Regions from separate parts of the Pseudacidovorax sp. DMC4 genome, predicted to be linked through region 3. Evidence: predicted binding sites of a transcription regulator. Region 3 holds the regulator's gene; each other region holds the start of a gene.
What was found. Region 3 encodes sigma-54, which starts transcription at its own class of promoters, with help from an activator protein. Its sites were predicted from a motif close to TGGCANGNAANCTGCTTT; they were not measured.

Region 1 (9,390 bases), on a different contig from region 3:
GGCCCGCAAGGTCGCTGCGACCGACACGCTGCAGCCCTGGGAGATCCACGACGTGCTCACGGCGCGCGAACTGCTGCAGGCGCATGGCCACGACGGGCCGGGCGAAGCGGCCCGCGCGGCGCTGCCCGCCATCTGCGGCCTGGGCGACGAGCATGGCTGGGACACCCCCCTGTACCGCGCCGATCACCTGCTGGGCCGCGGTGTGCTGCAGTCCGCGCCGGTGGCCGAGCGCGAGGCGCTGACGGCCGCCATCGCCGCACGCGGGGGCCGGCCCTGCATCTACTGGAGCGACACCGAGGCGGTGGCCGCCTTCGAGGGCCACGACCCGGGGCTGGCCGGCGATGCGCGCTGGTGGGCCCGGCGCGCCCTCTACCGGCAACTGGTCGAGCTGGAAATACTCGCCGACGACAACTGACCGGACACGGGCCATGAAGCTGCGCATCGAACGACCGCACGCCCAGCAGCTCGCCAGCGAGTTTCCCGAGCTGGCGATGCTGGCCGACCAGCTGCGCTTCGGCGCGCATGCCGAGATCGGCCTGGCCCAGCTCCACCCCGTGGCGCTCGATCGCCTGGGCGAGCTGTGGCAGACCGGCGGCGAGCACCAGCGGCGACGTGCCGTGCAGCTGCGCTGCCTGCGCGATGCACTGGAGGAGCCCGATGCGGAGCGCTTCACCGCCGACAGGCTTGAGCAGGTGGTGCCGGCGCTGGTGCGGCACATCGCCGCCGGTGCCCGGCGCGGCTGGCTTTTCAGCGCCGACACCGACAGCCGACCCCTGGCCTGGTGCCCGACCCGCATCGACTTCGTGCCCGCCAGCAACGACGAGACCGGCAAGGTCTTCGTCGAGATGAAGGCCAACGCGCGCGGCGGCCTCATCACCCAGACCCTGCGGCTGGCCGGCGCCGACGTCGAGGGCCGCACCATCGCCCGGATGCTGCTCGCGCGCGGCCTGATGCGCGAAACCCCGGCGCTGATGGATGCCTACGACGCCACGGCCGAACGCTACTTCGAGTGGCGCGGCGAGTACGGCAGCCAGTTCCTGGGCAGCGGCACCGGCTTCCACGCCGAGGACCCCACCGCCACCCATCGCGACAGCGACTGGCTGCGCAAGGACGTGATCGTGCTCAGCGCCCAGGGCCAGCCGGCCCGGCTGGTGAACGACGAAGGCGTGCTGCAGCAGCGCAACCCCACGCTGGAGGCGCCCGGCACGCTGCTGGCCGGCTACCTGGGCAAGGCCGCCAAGAGCAGCCAGTACGACGCCGAGGACGAGGTCAAGGCCCTGGCGGAGGAACTGCGCCGCGACCGGCCCGGGCTGTTCACCCAGCTGCCGGTGCATCCGCTGATGCTGATGTTCCACCTGGAGCTGCACCACCACCTCTGGGTGCATGTGGACGAACTGCAGCCCTATGCCTATCAGCCCGCCCTGAAGCACAAGCTGGTACTGCCGCCCGAACAGACCGACCTGATCGACATCCTCACCGCCGAGATGGACGTGCTGATGGACGACATCGTGGCCGGCAAGTCCGGCGGTACCACCGTGCTGTGCGCGGGCCCGCCGGGCGTGGGCAAGACCCTCACCGCCGAGGTCTATGCCGAGATCGTGCGCCGGCCGCTGTACCGGGTGCACTCGGGCCAGCTCGGCCTGAACGTCTCGACCATGGAGAGCGCCCTCAAGGAGGTGCTGCTGCGCGCCCAGCGCTGGGGCGCCGTGCTGCTGATCGACGAGGCCGACGTCTACATCAAGCGCCGCGACGACGACCTGGCCATGAACGCGGTGGTGGGCGTGTTCCTGCGCGTGCTGGAGTACTTCAGCGGCCTGCTGTTCCTGACCACCAACCGCATCGACGACATCGACGAGGCCATCGTCTCGCGCTGCATCGCGCTGATTCGCTACCACGCGCCGGACGAGGCGGCGCGGCTGCGCATCTGGCAGGTCATGGGCGAGCAGTTCGGCCTGGTGCTGGATGCCGCGCTGCTGCAGCGGCTGCCCGCGCTCTTTCCCGAGGCCACCGGCCGCGACATCAAGGGCCTGGCCAAGCTGGTCGCCAAGTACTGCGGCCACAAGGGTGTGCCGGCGACGGAGGAGGCCTTCCTGCGCTGCGCCATGTTCCGTGCGCTCACGCCGGCCGGCGCCTGATCGCCACAGCACCTTCTTCGAGGAACACCATGCTGCCTCACCTGCAATGCGACATCGTGCGCCAGTGCGCGGACGCCGTGGACCGGCTTACCTGCGAGATGCAGGACGAGGCGGAGCTCTTCGCCAGCCCCAACACCCTGCAGCATGTGGAGACTCATCTGCTGACGGTGGCCCAGACGCTGGCCCACCTGTCGCCGGCGCTGCAGGCGCGTCTCGCCTGGGTGGACTGGCGCGGCTGGCAGGCCCTGTGCGGCCTGCTCGAGGCCGACGCCCAGCCGCGCCGGGAGGCCGTGTGGTATGCCGTGCGCTCGCTGCTGCCGACCACGGTGCACCTGATCGAGCAGCTGCGGCGCATCGAGCCCGTGTGGTTCGAAAACGCGTACTGAGATCCTGGAACCTGCCATGAAACTGCGTCTGGGTGCCTTGTGCCTGTTCGAGAACCCCACCGGCGAGGACGGGCGGGCGCTGATCCGGCAGTTCGTGCTGGTGCGGGAGGCCGACCGGATGGGCTTCGACGACATCTGGCTGGCCGAGTGTGCGGACGATCCGGCGCATCCCAGCACGGCGGTCGAGGCGCTGGTGGGGCATCTGGCGGGCGTGACGTCCAAGGCCCGCATCGGCGCCGTGGTGCAGCCCTCGCGGCACGAGGCCGAGGCACTGGCGCAGAGCCTGGCGACGGCCTCGCTGCTCAGCCGGGGCCGGCTGGCGCTGGCGGCCGATGCGCGCGGCGCCCACACGGATGCGACGGCGTCGCTGGCTGCGCTGCAGGCCAGGCTGGCAGGGCAGGGTGGACTCCTGGTCCCGGCAGCCCCGGGCGTGCCGGTGCCGGCCTGGGCCGTGGTCGACAGTGCCGAGGCCGCGCGGCAGGCCGCCGCCCGCGGGCTGGGCCTGTGGCTGCCGGCCGAGCTGGACGAGGCGGCTGTGGAGGCACTGATCGGCGCCTTCCGCGAGGCGGGCGGATCGGCCGGCCCTGGCGTGCTGCTGGCACGCTTCGCCTGCCCCGCCGCCACGCGCGAGGCGGCGCTGGCCCTGGCACAGCCCTTCGCGCACTGGCGCGCCGGCGCCGACGCAGCCCCGGCGATGCTGGCGCGCAGCCTGGTCGGCAGCCATGCCGAGGTGGCGCAGGCGCTGCGTCACCTGGGCGAGCGCTTCGGCCTGCTGGGCGTGATCGTGGTGCCGATGAGCGCGGGCTTCGACGACGCCAAGCACATCCTGGCCGACATGGTCGACGAGGTCCGGCCGCTGCTGGACGATTGAGGGTCCGCTGACCATGACCCGGTCGCGCGCGTCCTCCGCGGTGGGGCAGCAGCTGATCCGCCTCGCGCTGGGTGCCGCCCAGAGCGCGGGCGCGGCGCCGGATGCGGAGGACCTCGCACTGATGGTGAGTGCCGTGCAGCGCGACGCCATCGAGCGGCTAACGCCCGAGCAGGCCGGCGCGGCCTTGCAGCGGGCGCTGCAGTCGCCCTACCCGGCGGGCTTCTTCCTGGCGCTGCGGGCCTGCGCCGGGCTCCGGCGCTTCCTGCCGGAGCTGGACGCGCTCTTCGGCGTGCCCCACCTGTCGGACGAGCCCCTGCCGGTGGACGTCGGCGAGCACCAGCTGCGCGCCCTGGCCCTGGCCGCACGGCGCCATGCACCGCTGGCGGTGCGTTTCGCGGTGCTGGCCCACAAGTTCGGCATGGCGGGCACGCCGCCGCACTGCTGGCCCAGCCATGTGGGCCACGAACTGCGCGGCCAGGCCCGGCTGCGGGACCTGGCCGGGCGCATGGCGCTGCCGCCCGAGGTGCTGGACCTGGCGGATCTGGCCATTGCCGAGGCCGATCGCGTGCACCGCGCCAGCGACATGCGCGCCGGTCCCATCGCCGAGCTGCTGGCACGGGTGGAGGCGGTGGAGCGGCCCGAGCGCTTCGAGCAGCTGCTGCAGGTGTGCATCTGCGACTTCTCGGCCTATGCCGGCCACGGTGAAGCCGACTACGCCAAGGCGCCGCGCATGCGGCGTGCGCTGGCCGCCTTCGCACGGGCGGGGGCCGATCCGCAGGCGCGTGCCCTGGCGGTGGCGCGCGCGCTGGGGGGATCGTCGGGTTCGCGCTGAGCGGCGCCCGGCGGGCGGAAGGCCGCCTGCCTAGAACTTGATCTGCCCCGACAGTGCCACCGTGCGCGGGCTGCCCAGGTAGTTGGCATTGAGCCAGTAGCGCTTGTCCGCCACGTTGGCCACGTTCAGCCGCAGCGTCAGCGGCAGCCCGGCCGCGCGCAGGGCGTAGCGAAGTCCCAGGTCGAAGGTGGCGAAGCCGGGCAGGCGCTGCGTGTTCGCCGCGTCGGCGTACTGCGGGCCGGTGTAGAAGGCGCCACCGGTAAGCGTCAGGCCGGGCACGCCGTCCAGGTCGTACTCGAGGTAGAGCTTGGCGGTGCGCTCGGCCACGTTCATGGGCGTCTTGCCTTCCAGTGCGGGCGATTGACGGTTCTCCTTGACCTTGGCGTCCAGCAGCGTCAGACCGCCCACCACGGTGAGGCCGCGCATCGGCTTGCCGGTGGCGGTGAACTCCAGGCCCTGGTGCACCTGCCGGCCGTCCTGCACATAGGTCACCGGGCCGCTGCCGCTCGCGTCGTAGTACTGCAGGCCCTTGTCGATCTTGAAGAGCGCCGCCGTCCACAGCACGTCGCGGGCTTCGGCCTTCAGGCCCATCTCGACTTGCTTGCTCTGGAGCGGCGCCATCACGGCGCCTGCGTTGCTCACCAGGCGGCCGTTGTAGGTGGCCGCGGCCACGCCGCCCTGTTCCAGGCTGCGCATGGTGCTGCCGTAGAGCGAGAGCCACGGCACGGGCTTGTAGATGAGCGCGGCCGTCGGCGTGACGCGGCTGTCGTCGTAGTGGCTGGTGCTGGCGCCGGTGGCGCCGTAGCCCGAGTCCAGGATGCCCGCCTGGTTCACGCCGATGAGGGCGGACCACTGGTCGCCCACGCGGATGTCGTCGCCCAGCAGCACATTGCGGCGCAGCGTGCGCTGGGCCAGGTACTTGCTGCCGGTGGGCGTGAGGCCCGGGTCGGGCAGGTAGACGGGCTGGCCGAAGCTCACCGGCATGCTCGTGAGGGTGGTCCAGCCGCCGGCGGACGAGCGGTAGTTGGTGGCGGTGGTGCGGTCGGCCGACCAGCCGGCGGTCAGGGTGTGCCGCACCGGCCCGGTGGCGAAGCGCCAGCCCGCATAGGCATAGGCGCCCTGGTTGAGGTAATCGGGGTACTCCCAGGCGCTGGTCTGCATCAGGTAGCGGCCGTCACCGCCGGCGATGAAGGTGTTGTTGGCCACCACCAGGTCGGAGCGGCTGGTGCGGCGAGCCAGGCCGGCACGCAGCACCACGCTGTCGCCCAGCTGCCAGCGCAGGCGGCTGGCCATATGGTCCTGCGCGGTGTCGGTCAGCGTGAAGGGCTGGCCGTAGAAGTTGCTGCGGGCCCGGTCGGCCGAGGGATAGCTGGCGCCCGTGGCGGCGCTCCAGTAGGCCTCGCTGCCGCGCATGCGGTAGACGCTGCGCGAGGCGTCGAACTGCAGCTGCAGCGTATCGCTCACGTTCCAGTCGAGCGCGCCGCTGGCAAGGCCGCGCCGGATCGACTGGTGGTCGGTGGCGGTGTCGCCGTCCTGGCCGACAACGTTGAGCCGGTAGGCCAGCTTGCCGCCGTCGTCGACGCGGCCGCCGAAGTCGCCGTGCAGATAGCCGTTGCGGCCTTCCGTCACGCCCGCCGTCACGCTGCGCAGGGGCTCGTAGGTGGGCCGCTTGAGCACGTAGTTGAGCGTGCCGCCCACGTTGCCCGCACCCCAGAGAAAGCCGGAGAGGCCGGTGAGCACCTCCAGCCGCTCCTTGTCCTCCATGTCGACGCTGACCATGTTGGTGTTGGGCATGCCGTCGATGCGCTTGGTGGCACCCAGGCTGAAGCCGCGCACCGTCACACCCGTGAAGAAGCGCGACTGCGGCGTGGTGAGCTGGGTGACGGGGTTGATGCGCAGCACATCGTCGGGCTTGGTGGCCTGCAGGTTCTCCATCAATGCCTGCGGCACCACGTGCACGGAGTAGGGCGTATCGAGCAGCGGTCGGGCGTCCAGCGGACCGATCTGTGCGGCGGTGCGCGCCCGGTAGCCGCTGGCGGCCGAGCCGTCCTGCTGCAGGTCGGGCACCCGTTGGTCCTCCACCTGCACCGCGGGCAACTGCGTATCGGCGGCGGCGGTGGTGGCGGCCTGGGCCCATGCCGGCAGGGGGCCGGCGAGCGCCACGGCCAGCGGCCAGGCGGTGCGGCGCGTGGAACGGGGGAGGGCGCGCTTGCGCCGCGGCGACGGGTGGCGGGAGGGCAGGGTAGGCACAGCCGGACTCCAGGAGGAGGAGATGCGCGGCTGGCAGCGGCTGGCTGGCGCGGGATGCGGGCCCGGAAGGGCGTCGCGGAAGGCGCGGATTATAGGAACGGGCCCGTGTGTCACATGCCGGCAGCGCGAATGTCGCGATTGCTTCAAACCTGCCACAGGCGGCGCTGAAGACAGGCGCGATTGCCGCTTCTGCGTTGGCTTTCCAACGCATTGCGGCTGGCACCGAATCTGCAATGAAGGCCTCACCCACGCCACGTGCAAGGAGCCTCCCGATGTCCCCCTCGCTCAAAGCCAAGATCGCCCAGGTGTTCGACGAGCCCGGCTGCGACAAGAACCAGGCCAAGGGCGCCAAGGAAAAGAAGAAGGGCTGCACCAAGCAGCTGTCGCCCGGCGCTGCGGCTGGCGGCTGCGCCTTCGATGGCGCCAAGATCGCGCTGCAGCCCATCGTGGACGTGGCGCACCTCGTGCACGGCCCCATCGCCTGCGAAGGCAACTCCTGGGACAACCGGCACAGCGCCAGCAGCGGCTCGCAGCTCTACCGCACCGGCTTCACCACCGACATCAACGAACTGGACGTGATCTACGGCGGCGAGAAGCGCCTGTTCAAGAGCGTGCGCGAGATCATCGAGAAGTACGACCCGCCCGCGGTCTTCGTCTACCAGACCTGCGTCACGGCGCTGATCGGCGACGACATCGAGGCCGTGTGCAAGCGCGCCAGCGAGAAGTTCGGCAAGCCGGTGATTCCGGTCAACTCGCCCGGCTTCGCGGGGCCCAAGAACCTGGGCAACAAGCTGGGCGGCGAGTCGGTGCTGGACTATGTGATCGGCACGCGCGAGCCCGAGTACACGACTCCCTACGACATCAACATCATCGGCGAGTACAACCTGGTGGGCGAGCTGTGGCAGACCAAGCCGCTGCTCGATGCGCTGGGCGTGCGCGTGCTCTCGTGCATCTCGGGCGACGGCCGCTACAACGAGATCGCCAGCAGCCACCGCGCCAAGGTGAACATGATGGTGTGCTCCAAGTCGATGATCAACATCGCCACCCGCATGGAGCAGCGCTGGGGCATCCCGTACTTCGAAGGCTCGTTCTACGGCATTTCCGACATGAGCGAGACGCTGCGCAACATCGCGCGGCTGCTGGTGCGCCAGGGGGCGCCCGAGGACCTGATCGAGCGCACCGAGCGGCTGATCGAGGTCGAGGAGGCCCGCGCCTGGAAGCGCATCGCCGCCTACCGCGAGCGCCTGGCGGGCAAGCGGGCACTGCTGATCACCGGCGGCGTGAAGTCGTGGTCGGTGGTGTCGGCCCTGCAGGAGGCGGGGATCGAGGTGGTGGGCACCAGCATCAAGAAGTCCACCAAGGAAGACAAGGAGAAGATCAAGGAGATCATGGGCGACGACGCCCACATGATCGACGACATGACGCCGCGGCAGATGTACACCATGCTGCGCGATGCCAAGGCCGACATCATGCTGTCGGGCGGACGCTCGCAGTTCGTGGCGCTCAAGGCCCGCATGCCCTGGCTGGACATCAACCAGGAGCGCTACTACCCCTATGGCGGCTACGAGGGCATGGTGGAGCTGGTGCACCAGGTGGACCGCGCGCTCTCCAACCCCGTGTGGCAGCAGGTGCGCATTCCGGCGCCCTGGGGCGACGACGGCGAGAGCCTGGGCGCGGTGGCGGCGGGCACGCCGGTGCCGGCGCCTGCGCCCATCCCGCCGCAGGCCCCGCAGCCTGCGGCCCTGGCCGACTGCATGCCTTTGCCGGGCCTGGCGTTCCTGGCCGACGTGGCGCGCAGCGCCATGGGCCTGACGCTCGACGAAATGCCCGCCTGAGGAGCCGCGCCATGGCCGAGGTCGTCGAGTCGAAGAAAGCCTGCGCGGTCAATCCGCTCAAGATGAGCCAGCCGCTGGGTGCGAGCTTCGCCTTCATGGGGCTGGATGCCTGCATGCCCGTGATGCACGGCTCGCAGGGCTGCACCTCCTTCGGGCTGGTGCTGCTGGTGCGGCACTTCAAGGAAGCCATTCCGCTGCAGACCACCGCGATGAACGAGGTGACCACCATCCTCGGCGGCTACGAGAACATCGAGTCCGCGCTGATGAACATCCACCAGCGCGCGGCGCCGCGCATCATCGCCATCTGCTCCACCGGCCTCACCGAGACCAAGGGCGACGACGTGGAGGGCTTCCTCGCCATCGTGCGCCAGCGCAAGCCCGAGCTGGCGGACACCGAGATCGTCTACGTCTCCACGCCCGACTACGTGGGCGCCTTCGAGGACGGCTACCGCCACGCCGTCGCCGGCATCGTGCGGGCGATGGTCAAGCCGCTGCCCACGGTGGCCGCGCAGCTCACGCTGCTGCCGGGCAGCCACCTGTCGCCGGCGGACATCGACGAGCTGCGCGAGATCGTCGAGGCCTTCGGCCTCACGGCCGTGGTGCTGCCCGACATCTCGGGTTCGCTCGACGGGCACATCGCGCCCGACTGGCGCGGCACCACGCTGGGCGGCACGACGGTGGAAGAGATCCGCGCCGCGGGCGCCTCGGCCTTCACGCTGGCGGTGGGCGAGCAGATGCGCGATGCCGCCAAGGCGCTGCAGGACATCGCCGGCACGCCCTTCGAGGTCTACGAGCGACTCACGGGTCTGGCCTGCAACGACCGCCTGATGCAGCGGCTGGCGCAGCTCAGCGGACGTCCCGTGCCGGCCAAGTACCGCCGCCAGCGCAGCCAGCTGCTGGACGCGATGCTCGACGGCCACTTCTATACCGGCGGCACCAAGGTGGCGATCGGCGCCGAGCCCGACCTGCTGCTCGCCGTGGGCAGTCTGCTGCACGAGATGGGCGCCGAGCTGAAGGTGTGCGTCAGCACCACGCCCTCGGCCGCGCACGCGCTGCTGCCGGCCGCGCAGGTGGTGATCGG
Region 2 (9,390 bases), on a different contig from region 3:
GGTGAAGGTTGGCTAGGAGGGGAGCGAGGGCCAGCGCGCTGGGGCACGCAATCGCTGCCCATCAGGCATCAACGTTATTTGACATAACGCACATTGCATATTCGAAGAAGGGATAGACCGCCGAGTTCCCAGCCCTTGACCTGGGCCGGGCCGTCGCTGCGACCGCCTCGGCAACGGCTGGCTCTCGCACACAGCTGCTGGGCCGCGCGCCTCATCCTTCCACCGGCGCGGCCCGCTGAAGCCGGTCCGCCAGCACTTCCAGGGCCCTGCGACCGCGCTCGAAATCGAAATTGGCAATGGCGCCGTTGGCATCCTCCAGCATTTCGGCAGGCAGCAAGGCAGAGAGCGCTCCAAATGGAACCTCCGGCCATTCCCCTGCACGCAGCAGCGTGATGGTGCGCGCGATCAGGTCCAGCACGCACGCCAGGTTCAGTTGCACATCGGTGCCGTTCGCGGCGTTGAGCCACACCGCGTCCGGCGATTGCAGGCGCTGGGCGCGCAGCGCCTGTTCCGCGTGCAGCAGTTCGCCCGGCAGCGCCACGATGCACTGGCTGCACCCCGTGGGATCCTGGGCCAGGGCCGCAGTCTCCAGTCGACCCGCCAATCCTTGCAGGGTATTGAGACCGAAATGCCCCGCCGCCCCGACCAGCCGGTGCGCCAGCGCGGCCAGGCCCTTCCAGTCCTGGTCGTCCGCCAGCTGCATCAGCCTCCCCGGCGTCGCGCGCTGCTCGGCCAGGAAGCGTTCGAGCGCGTCGTGCAGCAGTCCCGGCCGGTGCCACAGCGACAGTGCGCGATGCCAGTCGATGGCCAGCGACTCGGGATGGCCGGCCTCGGGCAGATCCGGGGCCAGGACGAGTCCCAGCACGCGGGCCATCTCGCGCATGAGCTGCGCCGGCGCCAGGGGCTTGCCTGCAAAGCCCTCCATGCCTGCGGACTCGGCCGCGAGGCGGTCGGCCTCGAGCACGCTCGCAGACATGGCGATGATCGGCGTGTGCCGGTCGGCCGCCGCCTGCTCGGCACGGCGGATGGCACGCGCCGCCTCCAGGCCGTCCATGCCGGGCATCTGCAGGTCCATGAGGATGAGGTCGAAACGCTCGCGCGCGGCGATCTGCACCGCCTGTTCGCCGCCCCCGGCCAGTGCCACCTGGTGGCCCTCGCGGCCCAGCAGGATCTCCAGCAGCTCCAGGTTGCTCGGCGCGTCGTCCACGGCCAGCACGCGCAGCGCGGGCAGTTGCAGCGGCGTGTCTGCGCCTCCAGCCGCATCCGGCGATCCGGCGGGACTGCCCAGCGGCAATGGCAGCCGCACGGTGAACACACTGCCGCGCCCCGGCGTGCTGGCTACCCGGATGGTGCCGCCCATCAGGTGCGCCAGCTGTCGCGAGATGGTGGTGCCCAACCCCGTGCCACCGAAGCGCCGCGACGTCGAGGCGTCGGCCTGGGCAAAGGGTTCGAAGATGCGCTCCAGCATGTCCTGCTCGATGCCGATGCCGGTGTCCTCCACCTCGAGGCTGAGCTGGCCACCGTGATGGCGCACGCGCAGCACCACCCTGCCCTGTTCGGTGAACTTCACGGCATTGCCCAGCAGGTTGAGCAGCACCTGCTGCACCCGCAGCGCATCGCCGCGGAAGTGCAGCGGAACGCTCGGGTGGTAGTCGAGGACCAGGTCAAGGCCCTTGCGGATCGCGCTGATGCGCATCGATGCGACCACCTGGTCGCACAGCGCGCGCAGGGAGAAGTCCTCCTCCATCAGCGTCATCGCGCCCTTCTCCAGCTTGGCCGTGTCGAGCACCTCGTTGAGCAGCCGCAGCATCGAATGCGAGGCCTGGTGGATGGTGCTCAGGTGGCGGCGCTGGCTGGCGTCGAGCGGCGAATCGAGCAGCACCTCCGAGAAGCCGATGATGGCGTTCATCGGCGTGCGGATCTCGTGGCTCATGTTGGCCAGGAAGCTGCTGCGCGCCGCCGCGGCGGATTCGGCGCGTTCCTTGGCGTCGCGCAGGGCCTGCTCCATCAGGCGCCGCTCGCTCAGGTCCGCCGCCAGCTTGAGGATCTTGAAGGGCCGCCCCTCGGCATCGAGGATCGGGTTGTAGAAGCTGTGCAGCCACACCTCCCGTCCGTCCCGGGTGATGCGGGCATATTCGCCGCTTTGCTGCTCGCCGGCGCGCAGCCGCCGCCAGCGCTCGGCATAGTCGGCGCTCTGGACCTCTTCGGGCCGGCACAGCACCGCATGGGGCTGGCCGCGCAGCTCTTCCATGGTGTAGCCGACCAGGCGCAGGAACAGGTCGTTGGCACGCAGGATGCGTCCATCCAGGTCCAGCTCGACCATGCCCTGGGCGCGCCCGATGGCGTTGACGATGCCCTCGTACTCGGCGTTGCGCGCGCGCAGCGCCGTGTTGTCGACCATCACCCCGTCGATCCACTGGATCTCACCATCATTGCCGCGCACGCCCCGGCCGGTTTCCGACACCCAGCGCAACCGGCCGCTGCGGTGCCGCAGGCGATATTCGACGTGGTAGGAGCGGTCCTGGGCGAGCGCCTGGCCGACCTGCTGCCAGATGCGCTCGACATCGTCCGGGTGCATCAGGTCCGCATAGCTGATGCGCCCGGCCAGGAAGTCCTCCGCCGGGAAGCCGCACAGGCCCTCCACGGCGTCGCTGATGAACAGCATGCGCCAGTCGCGGGCGAAGCGGCAGCGGAAGGTCACGCCGGGAATGTTGGCGATGAGCGAGCGGAACTGTTCTTCGCTGCGGCGAAGCGACAGCTCCATGTCCTGCCGCTCGCGGATGTCGGTGAGAAAGCCGACGAACAGCGCCTCGTCCTGGAGCTCTGCCCGGCCCACGGCCAGGCGGACCGGCAGCAGCCGCCCTTGCTTGTCGCGCGCTTCCACCTCGCGGCCCACGCCGATGATGCTGGCCAGGCCCGTCTTCATGTAGCGGTCCAGGTAGCCGTCATGGCCCCCGCGATGCGGTTCGGGCATCAGCATCGCGATGTTGCGGCCGACCACCTCGTCGGCCCGCCAGCCCAGCAGGCGCTCGGCGGCGCCATTGAACGACTGGATGGTGCCGCGTGCATCGATCATCACGATGCCGTCCACCGCCGTGTCCACCAGGGCGCGCAGGCGCGACTCGCTGCGGCGCACCTGCTCCAGCAGATGACGCTGGCGCAACCCCACGTGCAGCGCCACCGCCAGCAGGCCGATCAGGGCCACGAATCCGGCAATGGCCACCACCAGCAGCGTGTGCCGCCCCTCAGGGACGCCATCGATGGCGACGCCGTCGAAGTGCAGCGCTGCCATCGCCGTGTAATGCATGGCGAGGATGGCCAGGCCGAGCACCGACCCCGCGACGGCCGCCACCCGCCAGGGCCGGTCCTGCGCCTGCGTGCGCAGGCGGGCATAGACCCACAGCGCCAGCGTGGCCAGCAGCACAGCCAGCACCAGGGAGAAGGCGGTCAAGCCGGGATCGTGGCGCATGCCGACCATGGCCGCCGAGGCGGCCATGCCGGCATGGTGCATGGCGCCGATGCCCGCGCCCACCGCCACCCCGCCCCAGGCAATGGCCGCCCGGCCCAGATGCGCGCGCGTGAGCAGCAGCATGGCCACCCAGCAGGCGCCCAGCGCAGGCAGCAGCGACAGCGCCGTCATGCCCAGCCCGATCGGGGCCGCGGCGCACAAGGCAAAGGCCAGCATGCCGATGAAATGCATCGCCCAGATGCCGCAGGCCATGGCCAGCGCGCCACCGGCCGCGCTCAGATGGCGGATGCCGGCATGTCGCGCGCGCCAGCCCAGCGATGCCATGTGCACCGCCAGGATGGAAGACAGGATGGCCAGGACCACCGACAGGCCGACCAGCCGCGCATCGTGGAGGCGCCAGAGCAGAGGCTCGGCAGCAAAGCCGGCAGAGGAGAACCACGACATGGCTTTTTCACTATATTGCAGAAAGTAACCCAAGCCTGTCCGCCCTCCTGCGTCTCGGCTATTTGGGGGAGGACGCGGCGCATGCCCTCTTTTCTTGCCAGCGGTCCGACCCCTCGCTACATTGACATTTTTGAGGGCCTGCAATGTCTGTAGACAGCACCACGTCTCCCCCTGCCACCTCACCCTCCTCCCGCCAGCACGTCCGCCTGACCTCGCATGCCGGCGGCCTGGGCTCGCTGCCCATCCACTGGGACGCGGCCACCCCGGCCGAACGCGGACCGGTCGTGGGCACTACGACCAAGCGCGCCCACCGCAACGTGATCGGCACCCACAGCGGCAGCTACAGCGTCTACCGCGCACTGGCCGTGGCCGCGGGGGCGCTCAAGCGCGAGCACCGTGCCGACCTCACCAACACGTCGCCGACCGACGCGATCGGGCCCTATCCGCAATGGAGCGAGCCGGGCAAGATCGTGTCGATGGACCCCTGGGGCGCCGTCGTCTCCGACGTGTTCGCGCAGGAGCTGGCTGCGGGCTACGACATCCGGCCCACCATCGCCGTGACCAAGGCACATGTGATCCTGCCCGAGGTGATCGACGCGCTGCAGAAAGGCCGCCTGAAGGCCGACGGCAAGTTCCTGACTGCCGGTGGCGCGGCCCTCGTCACCAAGGCGGCCATCGAGCCGGTCTGGTGGCTGCCGGGCGTGGCCCGACGATTCGGCTGCTCCGAGACCGACCTGCGGCGCGTGCTCTTCGAGGAGACGGGCGGCATGTATCCCGAGCTCGTCACGCGCTCCGACCTCGAAGTCTTCCTGCCACCCATCGGCGGGCAGACGATCTACATCTTCGGCAAGCCGCGCGACCTGGCCAACCCCGAGGTCGAGCTCACCGCCCGCGTGCACGACGAATGCAATGGCTCGGACGTGTTCGGCTCCGACATCTGCACCTGCCGCCCCTACCTCACGCACGCCATCGAGGAGTGCATCCAGGGCGCCCAGCGCGGCGGGGTGGGCCTGATCTCCTACGCGCGCAAGGAAGGCCGCGCGCTGGGCGAGGTCACCAAGTTCCTGGTCTACAACGCCCGCAAGCGGCAGGTGGGCGGCGACACCGCCGACCAGTACTTCGCCCGCACCGAATGCGTGGCCGGCGTGCAGGACATGCGCTTCCAGGAGCTGATGCCCGACGTGCTGCACTGGCTGGGCATCCGCAAGATCCACCGGCTGGTCTCCATGAGCAACATGAAATACGACGCCATCACCGGCTCGGGCATCGAAGTGGGCGAGCGCGTCAACATCCCCGACGACCTCATCCCGGCGGATGCCCGGGTCGAGATCGACGCCAAGATGGCGGCCGGCTATTTCACACCCGGCAAGGTGCCCGGTACCGATGAACTCAAGGCCACCCGCGGCCGGGGGCTGGGCGAATGACGGACAGCCAACACGTGCTTCCCGCCACCGACCTCAACCAACCCGAGGCCGCCGTCGCCTGGCTGCGCACGACGGTCGCCGTGCGCGAGCGCGCGGCCGAACTGCTGGCCCGCGCGCGCCGCGGCGAATCGGCCTTCTTCACCATCGGCGACGAGACGAGCCTGGACGATGCGGCGCGTGAAGTGGCCCAGGTCACCCAGGCGCGCTACGCGTGGCGGCCGATCCCGTACCACAGCCGCTGGCGGCATTTCGAGGCGGGCGGCGTCGACCGGGCGGCCGAACTCGATCATCTGCTGGGCGAACATGCGACGCCCCGCGAGAAGGCCAAGGCGCGCATCGATCTCGCCGTGGTGAGCGTGCTGCTGGATGCGGGCGCCGGTGCCGACTGGGCCTACCACGAGTCGGCGTCCGACCAGCGCTTCACCCGTTCCGAGGGCCTGGGCGTGGCCAGCTTCCATGCCTTCAAGGCCGGACTGTTTTCTTCTGACCCGGATCGCCCTTTGCAGGCCGATGCCGCCGGCCTGCGTGCCCTGGTGACCGACCGCCTGGCGCAAGCCTTCCAGGTGCGCAGCGACAACCCGCTGGTCGGCCTGGACGGCCGGGTCACGCTGCTGCGCCGCCTGGGTGAGGTGCTGGCCGAGCAGCCGGCCGTCTTCGGCACCGAGGTGCAGCGGCCCGGCGGGTTGTTCGACATGCTCATCGCGCCCGAAGGCGTGGCGGTCCCGCCCACCGCGACGGTGCAGGTGCACGCCATCCTCACGCTGCTGCTGGATTCGCTCTCGGCCATCTGGCCCTCGGCCAATTACCTGCATCGCCACCCCACCGCCCTGCCCGGCCCAGGCGAGCCGGCGCTGGCCCTGGGCGACTGCTGGGCGCACAGCGCGGTCGGCGGTGAGGGCCGCACCCACGGCTGGGTACCCTTCCACAAGCTGTCGCAGTGGCTCACCTATTCGCTGATCGAGCCCTTCGAGTGGGCGGGCGTGAAGGTCGAAGGACTGGACGCCCTCACCGCCCTGCCCGAGTACCGCAATGGCGGCCTGCTGCTGGACACCGGCGTGATCGTGCCGCGCGATGCGGCCCTGCTCGAACGCACTTGGCAGGTCGGCGACGAATTCATCGTCGAATGGCGCGCCCTGACCGTGGCACTGCTCGATGAGCTGGCACCCATCGTGCGTCGCCACGTCGGCCGCAGCGCCGAGGAGATGCCGCTGGCCTGCATCCTCGAAGGCGGCACCTGGGCGGCCGGCCGGGCCGTGGCCCAGCGCCTGCGCCATGGCCTGCCCCCGCTGCGCATCGAGAGCGACGGCACGGTGTTCTGAGCCCGCCTCCTCTACCATCGCACGCCTTCTGTTTTTGACAAGAACGATTCATGACGACGCCCAACGCTCACCTGATCACCCATCCGCTCGTCCAGCACAAGCTCACGCTCATGCGTCGCAAGGACGCCTCGACCAACAGCTTCCGCCGCCTGCTCAACGAACTGGCCTCGCTGATGGCCTATGAGGTGACGCGGGACATCCCGACGTCGGAGATCGAGATCGAGACGCCGCTCGAAGTGACACGCGGCCAGGTGATCGACGGCAAGAAGCTGGTGTTCGTGTCGATCCTGCGGGCCGGCACGGGCATCCTGGACGGCATGCTCAGCGTGGTGCCCGGGGCGCGCGTCGGCCACATCGGCCTGTACCGCGACCCCAAGACGCTCACGGCCGTCGAGTACTACTTCAAGATGCCCAGCGGCATGGACGAGCGCGACATCGTGGTGGTCGACCCGATGCTGGCCACCGGCAATTCGGCCGTGGCGGCGGTGGAGCGCCTGAAGGAGCTGTCGCCCAAGTCCATCAAGTTCGTCTGCCTGCTGACCTGCCCCGAAGGCCTGAAGACCATGTACGAGGCGCATCCGGATGTGCCGGTGTACACCGCGGCCATCGACCGGCAACTCAATGAGCATGGCTACATCCTGCCGGGTCTGGGCGACGCGGGCGACCGGATCTTCGGTACGAAGTAGAGCTCGCCCCCAGGCTGCGCGGGCTGGGGCCCGCTCCGCCAACCCCCTCCGGGGGCACACGCAGCGGCCCGGCAAAGCCGGTTCCGCGCGTGTTGCTGGCGTGGCCTGCTCCGCGGCCTTCTGTCTAAGTGCGGGGCGGCGTGTCGGGCGAAGCTGGTGTTCCTTGCCGCATGGGCGCCGGGTGGCCCGGTTGTCCTGGTCGTGCGAATCGCCCGCCGTGCCTGGCTGCAGCCCCGGCACCAATCCTGCTTGTCCAACACCCATCAACGAGGAGTGAGAAAGATGATCCAGCGCCGTCCCCTGATCCTGAGTGCCGCCGCCCTGGCGGGGCTTGTCGCGGTCGGGTTGCCGCAGTTCGCGTTCGCCCAGTCCAAGCTCAAGGTGGCCGCGGTCTACACCGTGCCCTTCGAGCAGCAATGGGTGGGCCGCATCCACAAGGCACTCAAGGCGGCCGAGGCACGCGGCGAGATCGAGTACAAGGCCACCGAGAACGTGGCCAATGCCGACTATGAGCGCGTGATGCGCGAGTACGCCACGGCCGGCAACCAGCTGATCGTGGGCGAGGCCTTCGCCGTCGAGGCTGCGGCCCGCAAGGTGGCCAAGGACATCCCCAAGACCATGTTCCTGATGGGCTCCTCCGGCAAGCCGCAGGCGCCCAACTTCAGCGTCTTCGACAACTACATCCAGGAGCCCGCCTACCTCACCGGCATGATCGCCGGCGGCATGACCAAGTCCAACAAGATCGGCATGGTCGGCGGCTTTCCCATTCCCGAGGTCAACCGGCTGATGAACGCCTTCATGGCCGGCGCGAAGGAAGTGAATCCCAAGGTGGAGTTCAGCGTGAGCTTCATCAACAGCTGGTTCGATCCGCCCAAGGCCAAGGAGGCCGCCTTCGCCATGATCGACAAGGGCGCGGACATCATGTACGCCGAGCGCTTCGGCGTGAGCGACGCGGCCAAGGAGCGCAAGGTGCTGGCCATCGGCAACGTGATCAACACGCAGCCGCAGTACCCCGACACGGTGGTGGTGTCGGCGCTGTGGAACATGGAGCCCTCCGTCGACCGCGCCATCAAGCTGGTCAAGGACGCCCAGTTCAAGGCCGAGGACTACGGCCCCTACTCGCAGATGCAATACAAGGGCTCCGAGCTCTCCCCGCTGGGCACCTTCGAAAAGAAGGTGCCGGCCGATCTGGTCGCCAAGGTCAAGGCGCGCGAGGCGGAGATCCTGTCGGGCAAGTACAGCGTCAAGATCGACGACCGCCAGCCCAAGTCGTCCAAGTGAGGCCCCTGGCCGCATGAACAGCTTCCGCCGATTCCTGCTGGCCCTCGCCGCCAGCGCCGCGCTGGCCGGCTGCGCCGGCATGGGGCCGCCCCCTGTTGCCGACACCCCGCGCATCGCGGTCATGTCGGCCTTCGAGCCTGAGCTGGTGCTGCTGCGCCAGAAGCTGCAGGACGCGCGCACCAAGCGCATCAACGGTGTGGAGTTCCACACCGGCACGCTGCAAGGGCGGCCGGTGGTGCTGTTCCTGTCGGGCATCAGCATGACCAACGCCACCATGAACACGCAGCTGGCGCTGGACCGCTTCAAGGTCAGCCATGTGGTGTTCAGCGGCATCGCCGGGGGCGTCAATCCCAACCTGTCCATCGGCGACGTCACGGTGCCGGCCCAGTGGGGCCAGTACCTGGAAGTGCTGATGGCCAAGGAAGCCGCGCCCGGCCGCTACGAGAAGCCGCCCTTCATCCAGGACGCCACGCTGCCCAACTTCGGCATGATGTTTCCGCGGCCGGTGGAATTCCGCTCCGCGGCGCAGCCGCAGGTCACGCGGCGCTTCTGGTTCGAGGTGGACCCGGGCATGCTGGCCGCGGCGCGCACCATGAAGGTGGACCTGGCGGCCTGTGCGGCCGGCACCTGCCTGAAACACGCGCCGCGCCTGGTGGTCGGCGGCAACGGCGTGTCGGGCCAGGCCTTCATGGACAACAAGGCCTTCCGCGAATACACCTACGCCACCTTCCAGGCCAACGTTCTGGACATGGAGACGGCGGCGGTGG
Region 3 (9,390 bases):
AGCTTTTTCATGGGTGGTTGTCCTTCCGGCTCAAGCGGCGCCCCTCGGGCACCGGCCCGGCGGCGCCAGGCTTTCATGCAACGCGGTTCACAAAGGTTGCGATGACGACGAACGATGAAACGAAAGTTTGCAATCGCACCAGCGCGAGGCGAGGCGAGGCGATGCGGAGCGCGGCGCGGCGCGGCGAGCGGCCTGACGTGCCGCCGGGTCAGCCCGCGCCGGTCGATCCGCCTGCGCCGGCCGGTGCCGTTCCGCGGCCGATGGCGTGCGCCCATTCCAGGGCCTCGGCCTGGGCCTGGTTGAACAGGGCCGGCGAGAGGTCGGGGTGGGCCTGCAGGGCCTGGGCCAGCCCTTGCAGGTTGCCGCTTTCGCTGGCCTGCGCCAGGGCCAGCAACTCGCCCAGCAGCCCGGCGCCGTCGCGCAGGGCCTGGTCGATGGCCGGGGCCAGCCGCAGCGGGCCGAGGATGTCTTCCATGGCCAGCCCCACCACGGCGGGCATGAGCGACATCATCCCCACCATGAAGGCACCATCTGCCAGGCCCGCATCGCGCGGACGCAGCAACTGGGCCGCCGATTCCATGAGCCGGCCGCGGGTGGCGGCCATCAGCAGCAGGGGGCTGGCCGTGCCACCCCGGGCATCGGCGGCAAACAGCAGCAGTTGCACCCAGCGCTGCAGGTGGCGGCGGCCCAGCACCTGGATCACGTCGCGCAGCGAGGTGACCGCGCGCGTGGCCCCGGCGCCTGCGGCGTTGGCCATGCGCAGCAGGTTCATGGTCAGGCCGGGCTCGGGCTTGAGCGTTTCCTCCAGCGCACCGCTGTCGGCATCGGCGCCCAGCTGACCCATCAGCCGGATCAGCGTGTGCTGCGAATGACCCAGGCGGCGGCCGGCGATGATCGTCGGCCGCGCGAAGTGGTAGCCCTGGAAGAGCGAGAAGCCCAGCGCCAGGCAGGCGTCGAACTGCTCGCGCCGCTCCACCTTCTCGGCCAGCAGCAGGACCGCCGGTGCCGCCGCGCGGAGGCGCCGCACCAGCGGAGCCACGGCATCCGCGGCGAGGGGCAGCAGGTCGACCTTGACCACGCGCGCCAGCGGCAGCAGGGCGGCCGTGCGGGCATCGAAGTCCACCACGTCGTCCAGCGCCAGCGTGAAGCCCGCCTCGCGCAGGTGCAGGCAGCGCTGCAGCACGGCTGGCGTGGCGGGGACCGACTCCAGGATCTCCAGCACCACCGCCTGGCGGGGCAGCAGCTCCAGCACGTCGCTGAAGAGCAATTGGGTGTCGACGTTGATATAGGCGGGATGACCGTCCAGGGCATGGGCCATGCCCAGTTCGGCGAAGGCGTTGACGATCACCGTGGCCGTGGCCTGGGCGCCGTCGAGCACCTGGGCACCCGCGGCATGGCCACTGCGGAACAGCAGTTCATAGGCGTGCAGTTGCTGGTCCCGTCCCAGGATGGGCTGGCGGCCGATGTAGAGGGCCTCCGCGGCGTCGTGGCGCATCTTTTAGTGAATTTTTCTTAAAGGATCGTAAGCGTTTGCGCCCGGGGCGGCCTGGCACGCCCGCCTAAAATCCTTCGATGCTTACCGTCAAACAGGACCTTCTGGCGGCGCTGGCCCAGGTGCTCGAGCAATTCGAGCCGGGCGCCGGCAGCCGGGCGGCCTTCGAATCCCCCAAGGTCGCCGCCCATGGCGACCTGGCCTGCACCGCGGCCATGCAATTGGCCAAACCCCTCAAGAAGAACCCTCGCCAGCTCGGCGAAGAGCTGCGCAATGCGCTGCTCGACACGCCTGCGTACGCGCGCTGGGTCGATGCCATCGAGATCGCCGGCCCCGGCTTCCTCAACATCCGCCTCAAGCCGGCCGCCAAGCAGCAGGTGGTGCACGAGGTGCTCGACGCCGGTGCCGCCTTCGGCAGCCAGCCGGTGCGCCCGGACGAGAAGGTGCTGGTCGAATTCGTCTCGGCCAACCCGACCGGACCGCTGCACGTGGGCCACGGCCGGCAGGCCGCGCTGGGCGACGCCATCTGCAACCTGCTGACGACGCAGGGCCAGGCCGTCCACCGCGAGTTCTATTACAACGACGCGGGCGTTCAGATCGAGACGCTGACCAAGAGCACGCAGCTGCGCGCCAAGGGCTTCAAGCCGGGCGACGACTGCTGGCCCACCGACCCTGACAACCCCGCCAGCAAGGCCTTCTACAACGGCGACTACATCCAGGACATCGCCGACGACTTCCTGGCGAAGAAGACCGTCCGCGCCGACGACCGCGAATTCACCGCCAACGGCGACGTCAACGACACCGAGAACATCCGCCAGTTCGCCGTCGCCTACCTGCGCAACGAGCAGGACAAGGACCTGCAGGCCTTCAAGCTGCGCTTCGACCAGTACTACCTGGAGTCCAGCCTGTACACCAGCGGCCGGGTCGAGGCGACGGTGAACAAGCTGATCGAGGCCGGCAAGACCTACGAGCAGGACGGCGCCCTGTGGCTGCGCTCCACCGACTACGGCGACGACAAGGACCGGGTCATGCGCAAGAAGGATGGCACATACACCTATTTCGTGCCCGACGTCGCCTATCACATCGCCAAGTGGGAGCGCGGCTTCCACAAGGTGGTCAACATCCAGGGCACCGACCACCACGGCACCATCGCCCGGGTGCGCGCCGGCCTGCAGGCGGCGGGTGTCGGCATTCCCGAGGGCTACCCCGACTACGTGCTGCACACCATGGTGCGCGTGGTGCGCGGCGGCCAGGAGGTCAAGATCAGCAAGCGCGCCGGCAGCTACGTCACGCTGCGCGACCTGATCGAATGGACCAGCACCGACGCCGTGCGCTTCTTCCTGCTCAGCCGCAAGCCCGACACCGAATACACCTTCGACGTCGACCTGGCCGTGGCTCAGAACAACGACAACCCGGTCTTCTACGTGCAGTACGCCCATGCGCGCATCTGCTCGGTGCTGGACAGGGAAGGCGTGGACGCCGCGGCGCTCAAGGGCACCGAACTGGCGCCGCTGGCCACCGAGGCCGCCCAGCCGCTGATGCTGCTGCTGGCCAAATACCCTGAGATGCTGGCCGCCGCCGCGCGCGACTTCGCGCCGCACGACGTCACCTTCTACCTGCGCGAACTGGCCGCGGCGTACCACAGCTATTACGACGCCGAGCGCATCCTGGTGGACGACGTGCCCACCAAGCGCGCCCGCCTGGCGCTGGTCGCCGCCTGCGCGCAGGTGCTGGCCAACGGCCTGTCGGTGCTGGGCGTCAGCGCGCCGCGCAAGATGTGAGAGCCCGCACAATCCCACCCCGGCGCGCCGGTGGCGCTGCAGCAGCAAGGCAATCCATGAGATCCAGACAACAGGGCAATTTCGCCATCGGCCTCATCGTCGGGCTCGTGCTCGGCCTGGGCGTGGCGCTCGGCGTGGCGGTGTACGTCACCAAGGTGCCGATCCCGTTCATGACCAAGACCCAGCCCCGCGCCGCCGAGCAGGACGAGGCCGAGGCCCGCAAGAACCGCGACTGGGACCCCAATTCGCCGCTGTATGGCAAGCAGCCGTCCAAGCCGCCGGCCACGCCGGGTGCGCCGGCCGGCGGCAATCCGCCCGTGACCACCGCCCCGCCGGTGCCGGCCATCGCCGCCCAGCCTGGCACCCCGCCCCAGGCCGCCACGCCGCCGACGGCCGTCACGCCGGCCATGCCGCGCGCGCCGCAGGCAGCCAATCCGCCGCCCTCGGCCGATCCGCTGGGCGACCTGGCCCGCGCGCGCGCCGGCCTGCCCGCCAGCGGCGGCGATGCGGCGTCCGACCCCTTCGTGTACTTCGTGCAGGCGGGTGCCTTCCGCACCAGCGACGACGCCGAGGCCCAGCGCGCCAAGCTCTCGCTGATGGGCGTGGAGGTGCGCGTCACCGAGCGTGAGCAGGCCGGCCGTCCCGTCTTCCGGGTGCGCGCGGGTCCGTACAGCAAGAAGGACGACGCTGACCGGCTGAAGGAACGACTGGACGGCGCCGGCTTCGACGCCGCCCTGGTGCGCGTCCAGCGCTGAGTGCCTTGCCCTGTTGCCGTCGGGCGCGGCAGATCGCCGGAACTCGCTGCCGCCCGACGTGCTCTGTGTCTGCATCCCTGTTGGAGAAATCGCTTGAAACGTCGTGACTTTTCGCTGGCCGCCGCGGCCGTGACGCTGGCCCCCCTGGCCCCCCTGGCGGCCCATGCCCAGACCCCCGCCTCCGCCTTCAAGGCCGGCAAGGACTACGTGACGCTGGGCAAGCCGGCCCCGGTCGATGCGCCGGCCGGCAAGGTCGAGGTGGCCGAGTTCTTCTCGTACAACTGCCCACACTGCGCTGCCTTCGAGCCCAAGCTCGAACCCTGGATCAAGAAGCTGCAGCCCTACGTGGCCTTCCGCCGCATCCCGGTGCCCTTCGTGGGCAACGACGTCGAGACCAAGCAGAAGCTCTACTACACGCTCGAGGCCATGGGCAAGGTCGACGAGTTCCAGATGAAGATCTTCCAGGCCATCCACGTCGACCGCCAACGCATCTTCGGCGACGCCGCCGTGATCGAGTGGGCCGGCAAGCAGCCTGGCCTGGACGCCAAGAAGTTCGAGGAAACCTTCAAGTCCTTCGGCGTCGCCGGCAAGGCCAAGCGTGCCAGCCAGATGACCGAGGCCTACCAGGTGGCCGGCGTGCCCGCCTTCGGGGTGGCCGGCCGCTACTATGTGGACGGCGACTTGGCCGGTTCGCTCGACCGCGCCCTGCAGATCGTGGAGGCCCTGGCGGCCGAATCGCGCAAGGGCTGAGCCGACGCCCCGCCCCAGCGCCCCGGCCCGCTTCGGCGGGCCTTTTCATTGCGGGTGTGCCGCGCGCCCTGCCGACGGTGCGCGCTACCGGAATGCAAGCGCGGGACATTCACCGCGGCCGCCGGTTTGAGACAAAGCCGGGCCTACAATCAAGAGCAAGTTCCGTGCCTTTATGACCCATCCCTCGCACTCCACGATCTCCCTTCCCTGGCGCCGCCTCGGCCGTGCCATGGTCCTCGTGGCCGCGCTGGGCCTGGCCGCCGCGGCCCAGGCCGAGAAGGCCGACCGCAACCAGCCGATGAACATCGAGGCCGACTCGCTGCGCTATGACGACCTGAAGCAGACCAGCATCTTCACGGGTCGGGTGGTGGTCACCAAGGGCACGCTGCTCATCCGCGGCACCCGCGTCGAGGTCCGGCAGGACCCGGAGGGCTACCAGTACGGCGTGGTCACCGCCGACCCGGGCCAGCGCGGCTACTTCAAGCAGCGCCGCGATGGCGGCAACGACGAGTGGATCGAGGGCGAGGGCGAGGTCATCGAGTACGACGGCCGCGCCGACACCGTCAAGTTCATCCGTCGCGCCGTCATGCGCCGGCTGACCGGCACCACCGTCACCGACGAGACCTCCGGCCCGCTGATCACCTACAACCAGACCAACGACACCTTCACCGTCAATGGCGCCCCGCCGCCGCCGGGCGGCACCCAGCAGCCGGGCGGCCGCGTGCGGGCCATCCTGTCGCCGCGCAGCACCGAGCCCACGCAGGTGCCGGCCCCCGGCCCGCGCACCGGCGCGCCGCTGCGCCAGAGCGGCTCGCTGTCGGGCCAGAACGGGGGCAGCCGGTGAGCGTCGCGGTGCCGGCGGGCGGCAGCCGGCTGCAGGCGCGTGGCCTGCAGAAGAGCTACGGCAGCCGCAAGGTGGTCAAGAACGTCTCGCTCGACGTGCAGAAGGGCGAGGTCGTCGGCCTGCTGGGCCCCAACGGCGCCGGCAAGACCACGTCCTTCTACATGATCGTCGGCCTGGTGCGGGCCGATGCTGGCCAGATCAGCATCGACGGCGAGGCCGTGGAGCACATGCCCATCCACCGCCGGGCGCGCATGGGCCTGTCGTACCTGCCGCAGGAGGCGTCGATCTTCCGCAAGCTGACGGTGCAGGAGAACGTGCGCGCCGTACTCGAACTGCAGGAAGAAGCCGATGCCCGCGGCCGCATGGCGCCCCTCTCGCGCGATCGCATCGAGCAGCGCCTGTCCGAGCTGCTGGCCGACCTGCGCGTCGACCACCTGCGCGACTCACCCGCCCTGGCCCTGTCGGGCGGCGAGCGGCGCCGGGTGGAGATCGCCCGTGCGCTGGCCACGCAGCCGCGCTTCATCCTGCTGGACGAGCCCTTCGCCGGCATCGACCCCATCGCCGTGATCGAGATCCAGCGGATCATCAGCTTCCTCAAGGAGCGCGGCATCGGCGTGCTGATTACCGACCACAACGTGCGCGAGACGCTGGGCATCTGCGACCACGCCTTCATCATCAGCGACGGCCAGGTGCTGGCGCAGGGCACGCCCTCCGAGATCGTCGACAACGCCGAGGTGCGCCGCGTGTACCTGGGCGAACACTTCCGGATGTAGCCAGGGTGCCTGTTTCCGCGTTCCGTCCTACCGGCATCTCTCCTGTGCTGCCCATGGTTGCGCAATCCGTGGGAGGCCGGCCATGAAGCAGGGCCTGTCGCTGCGCGTCTCGCAGCATCTGGCGCTCACGCCCCAGCTGCAGCAGTCGATCCGGCTGCTGCAGCTCTCGACGCTGGAGCTGAGCCAGGAGGTCGAGCAGATGCTCGACGACAACCCCTTCCTGGAGCGTCTGACCGAGGAGGCGCCGCGCGAGGAGTTCGGCCTGGAGGCGGCCGACGCCCCGGTGCCCCGCGACGAGCGCGAGGACGGCACCGACTACGCCGCGACGGCCAGCGCCAGCAGCACGTCGAGCAGCAGCAGCGACACCGCCGTGGCAGAGGCCGACGCGCCCGCCACCGAGAGCGTCGACGCCGAGCCCGACTGGGACGGCGACGGCACCGTGGAGTTCTCGCCCGACGACAGCGAATGGGGCGGCGACGCCCCGGCGCGCAACAACAGCAGCAGCCAGGACGACGACGAGCGCGCCGACGCCACCGAGCTGGCGCGCAGCCAGGAGTCGCTGCAGGCCCACCTGCACCGCCAGGCGCTGTCGCTGCGCCTCACGCCCGAGGACTCGGCCGCGCTGCGCTTCCTGATCGAATCGCTCAACGACGACGGCTACCTGGAGGATTCGCTCCCGGCCCTGGCCTCGGCCCTGGCCGGCGACGACAACGACGAGTTCGACGAGTTGATCCACCACTTCCAGGTGGCGCTGGGCCTGCTGCAGAGCCTGGACCCGCTGGGCGTGGGCGCGCGCGACCTGGGCGAATGCCTGGCCATCCAGCTGCGCGCCGGCGCCGACGCGGACGACAGCGACGAGGAAGACCAGGTCCGCAAGGTCGCCCTGGCCATCTGCAAGCAGCCCATGGACCTTCTGGCCAAGCGCGACTTCAAGCGCCTGGCCGTGCTCACCCGCAGCAACGAGGACCTGGTGCGCCAGGCGTCGCAACTGATCGCGCGGCTGGAGCCCAAGCCCGGGCGGCGCTTCGTCGATGTGGAGCGGCACGTGATCGTGCCCGACGTCATCGTCACCCGCAGCGGGCGCGGCAGCAACATCAAGTTCCGCGTGCAGCTCAACCCCGACGTGATGCCGCGGCTGCGCGTGCACGACATCTATGCCGGCGCGCTCAAGTCGCACAAGGGCGAGGGCAGCCAGGCCCTGAGCCAGCGGTTGCAGGAGGCGCGCTGGTTCATCAAGAACATCCAGCAGCGCTTCGACACCATCCTGCGCGTGTCCAACGCCATCGTGGAGCGGCAGAAGAACTTCTTCATCCACGGCGAGCTGGCCATGCGCCCGCTGGTGCTGCGCGAGATCGCCGACGAACTGGGCCTGCACGAGTCGACCATCAGCCGGGTGACCACTGCCAAGTACATGTCCACGCCCTTCGGCACGGTGGAGCTGAAGTATTTCTTCGGCTCGGCCCTGGGCACCGAGACGGGCGGCAATGCGTCCAGCACGGCCGTGCGGGCGCTGATCAAGCAGTTCGTGGGCTCGGAGAACGTCAAGAAGCCGCTGTCGGACAGCCAGATCTCGGACATGCTCAAGGAGCAGGGCATCGAATGCGCCCGCCGCACGGTGGCCAAGTACCGTGAGGCGCTGCGCATCGCGCCGGCCAACCTGCGCAAGGCGCTTTAAAGAGCCGCCGCGTTCCTGGCCCGTGCGCGGGCCGGGGCTTCCGATCGGCGTGCCGGCGAATCGCGGTGGCCGGCCACCTCATTTTTTCGGACGACGAAGCCGTGAACGAACTGATCCTTTTCCTGCCCTGCGCCGCCGGCGTGGAAGACCTCCTGGCCGCCGAGGTGCATGCCATCACCGGCCGCAGCGGCGACGACCTGCGGGTGCTGCGCGGCGGTGTGCGGGTGATGGGCGCCTGGCGCGACGTGCAGGCGCTCAACCTCAAGAGCCGGCTGGCGCAGCGGGTGCTGGTGCAGCTGGCGCACCGGCCCTATCGCAGCGAGGCCGACCTGTACGAAGCCGCCTCGGGCATCGCCTGGGAGATGTGGTTCCAGCCGCGCCAGACCTTCAAGGTCGAGCTCACGGCGCAGGGCAGCCCGCTCCAGAGCCTCAACTTCGCCACGCTCAAGATCAAGGACGCCATCGCCGACCGCTTCCGCGCCCGCGCCGGCGGCGTGCGGCCCAGCGTGGAGACGCGCTTTCCCGACGTGCGCGTCTTCGCCCACCTGACGGCCGAAGAGGTCACGCTCTACATCGACACCAGCGGCGAGCCGCTGTTCAAGCGCGGCTGGCGCGTGGACAAGGGCGACGCTCCGCTCAAGGAGACCCTGGCTGCGGCCATGCTGGCCGCCAGCGGCTGGTGGGATCCGGAGACCGGTGCCGTCTCCGACCAGCCGCTGTACGACCCCTGCTGCGGCAGCGGCACCATTCCCATCGAGGCCGCGCTCCTGGCCGCCGGCGTGCCGGCCGGTGCCTCGCGGCGCTTCGGCTTCGAGGCGCTGCTGCTGCACCGCGCCGAACTCTGGCGCGCGATGCGCGAGGAGGCGCTGGCTCCCGCCGACGCGCGCGCTGCGGGCTCGGTGCGGGTCTTTGGCAGCGACGTGTCGCACCGCATGGTCGACTTCGCGCAGCGCAATGCCGAGCGCGCCGGCGTGGCCGACCGGCTGCAACTGCGCGGCGGTGACGCGCTGCAGCGCATGCCCCCGGTCGAGGGCGGCGGCGTGATCCTGCTCAACCCGCCGTATGGCGAGCGCATCGCCGTGGGCGGCGTCGCCGGCGCCAACGCGGGGCGGCGCGGGCCGGGCGGGCGCGAGGTGGCGCAGACCGAATCGGGCGCCGACGGCGGCGATGACTTCTTCCCGCAACTGGCCACGCACTGGAAGCGCAATTTCGCGGGCTGGACGGCCTGGGTGCTCACGCCCGACATGAAGCTGCCGCAGCGCATGCGCCTGAAGGAGTCGCGCCGCGTGCCGATGTGGAACGGCCCCATCGAATGCCGGC

Region 1: the regulator sigma-54 is predicted to act here: its motif matches at 6,692-6,709, upstream of nifE (nitrogenase iron-molybdenum cofactor biosynthesis protein NifE).
Region 2: the regulator sigma-54 is predicted to act here: its motif matches at 7,577-7,594, upstream of ACT54X_RS19180 (BMP family protein).

What each region holds. Positions count from the first base shown of each region.
Region 1 is NZ_JBQUYR010000014.1:89,291-98,680, reverse strand. It holds gene ACT54X_RS23115 (hypothetical protein) at 1-415, shown strand, start outside; gene ACT54X_RS23110 (AAA family ATPase) at 429-2,135, shown strand; gene ACT54X_RS23105 (hypothetical protein) at 2,165-2,521, shown strand; gene ACT54X_RS23100 (LLM class flavin-dependent oxidoreductase) at 2,538-3,392, shown strand; gene ACT54X_RS23095 (hypothetical protein) at 3,406-4,224, shown strand; gene ACT54X_RS23090 (TonB-dependent receptor) at 4,255-6,474, opposite strand; gene nifE (nitrogenase iron-molybdenum cofactor biosynthesis protein NifE) at 6,747-8,309, shown strand; gene nifN (nitrogenase iron-molybdenum cofactor biosynthesis protein NifN) at 8,321-9,390, shown strand, end outside.
Region 2 is NZ_JBQUYR010000010.1:89,438-98,827, reverse strand. It holds gene ACT54X_RS19200 (PAS domain S-box protein) at 212-3,913, opposite strand; gene ACT54X_RS19195 (GTP cyclohydrolase II) at 4,057-5,337, shown strand; gene ACT54X_RS19190 (URC4/urg3 family protein) at 5,334-6,656, shown strand; gene upp (uracil phosphoribosyltransferase) at 6,707-7,342, shown strand; gene ACT54X_RS19180 (BMP family protein) at 7,625-8,623, shown strand; gene ACT54X_RS19175 (5'-methylthioadenosine/S-adenosylhomocysteine nucleosidase) at 8,637-9,390, shown strand, end outside.
Region 3 is NZ_JBQUYR010000006.1:265,630-275,019, reverse strand. It holds gene ACT54X_RS13455 (PsiF family protein) at 1-11, opposite strand, end outside; gene ACT54X_RS13450 (EAL and HDOD domain-containing protein) at 209-1,495, opposite strand; gene argS (arginine--tRNA ligase) at 1,573-3,273, shown strand; gene ACT54X_RS13440 (SPOR domain-containing protein) at 3,330-4,028, shown strand; gene ACT54X_RS13435 (thiol:disulfide interchange protein DsbA/DsbL) at 4,122-4,778, shown strand; gene lptA (lipopolysaccharide transport periplasmic protein LptA) at 4,951-5,622, shown strand; gene lptB (LPS export ABC transporter ATP-binding protein) at 5,619-6,395, shown strand; gene ACT54X_RS13420 (RNA polymerase factor sigma-54) at 6,478-8,070, shown strand; gene ACT54X_RS13415 (THUMP domain-containing class I SAM-dependent RNA methyltransferase) at 8,172-9,390, shown strand, end outside.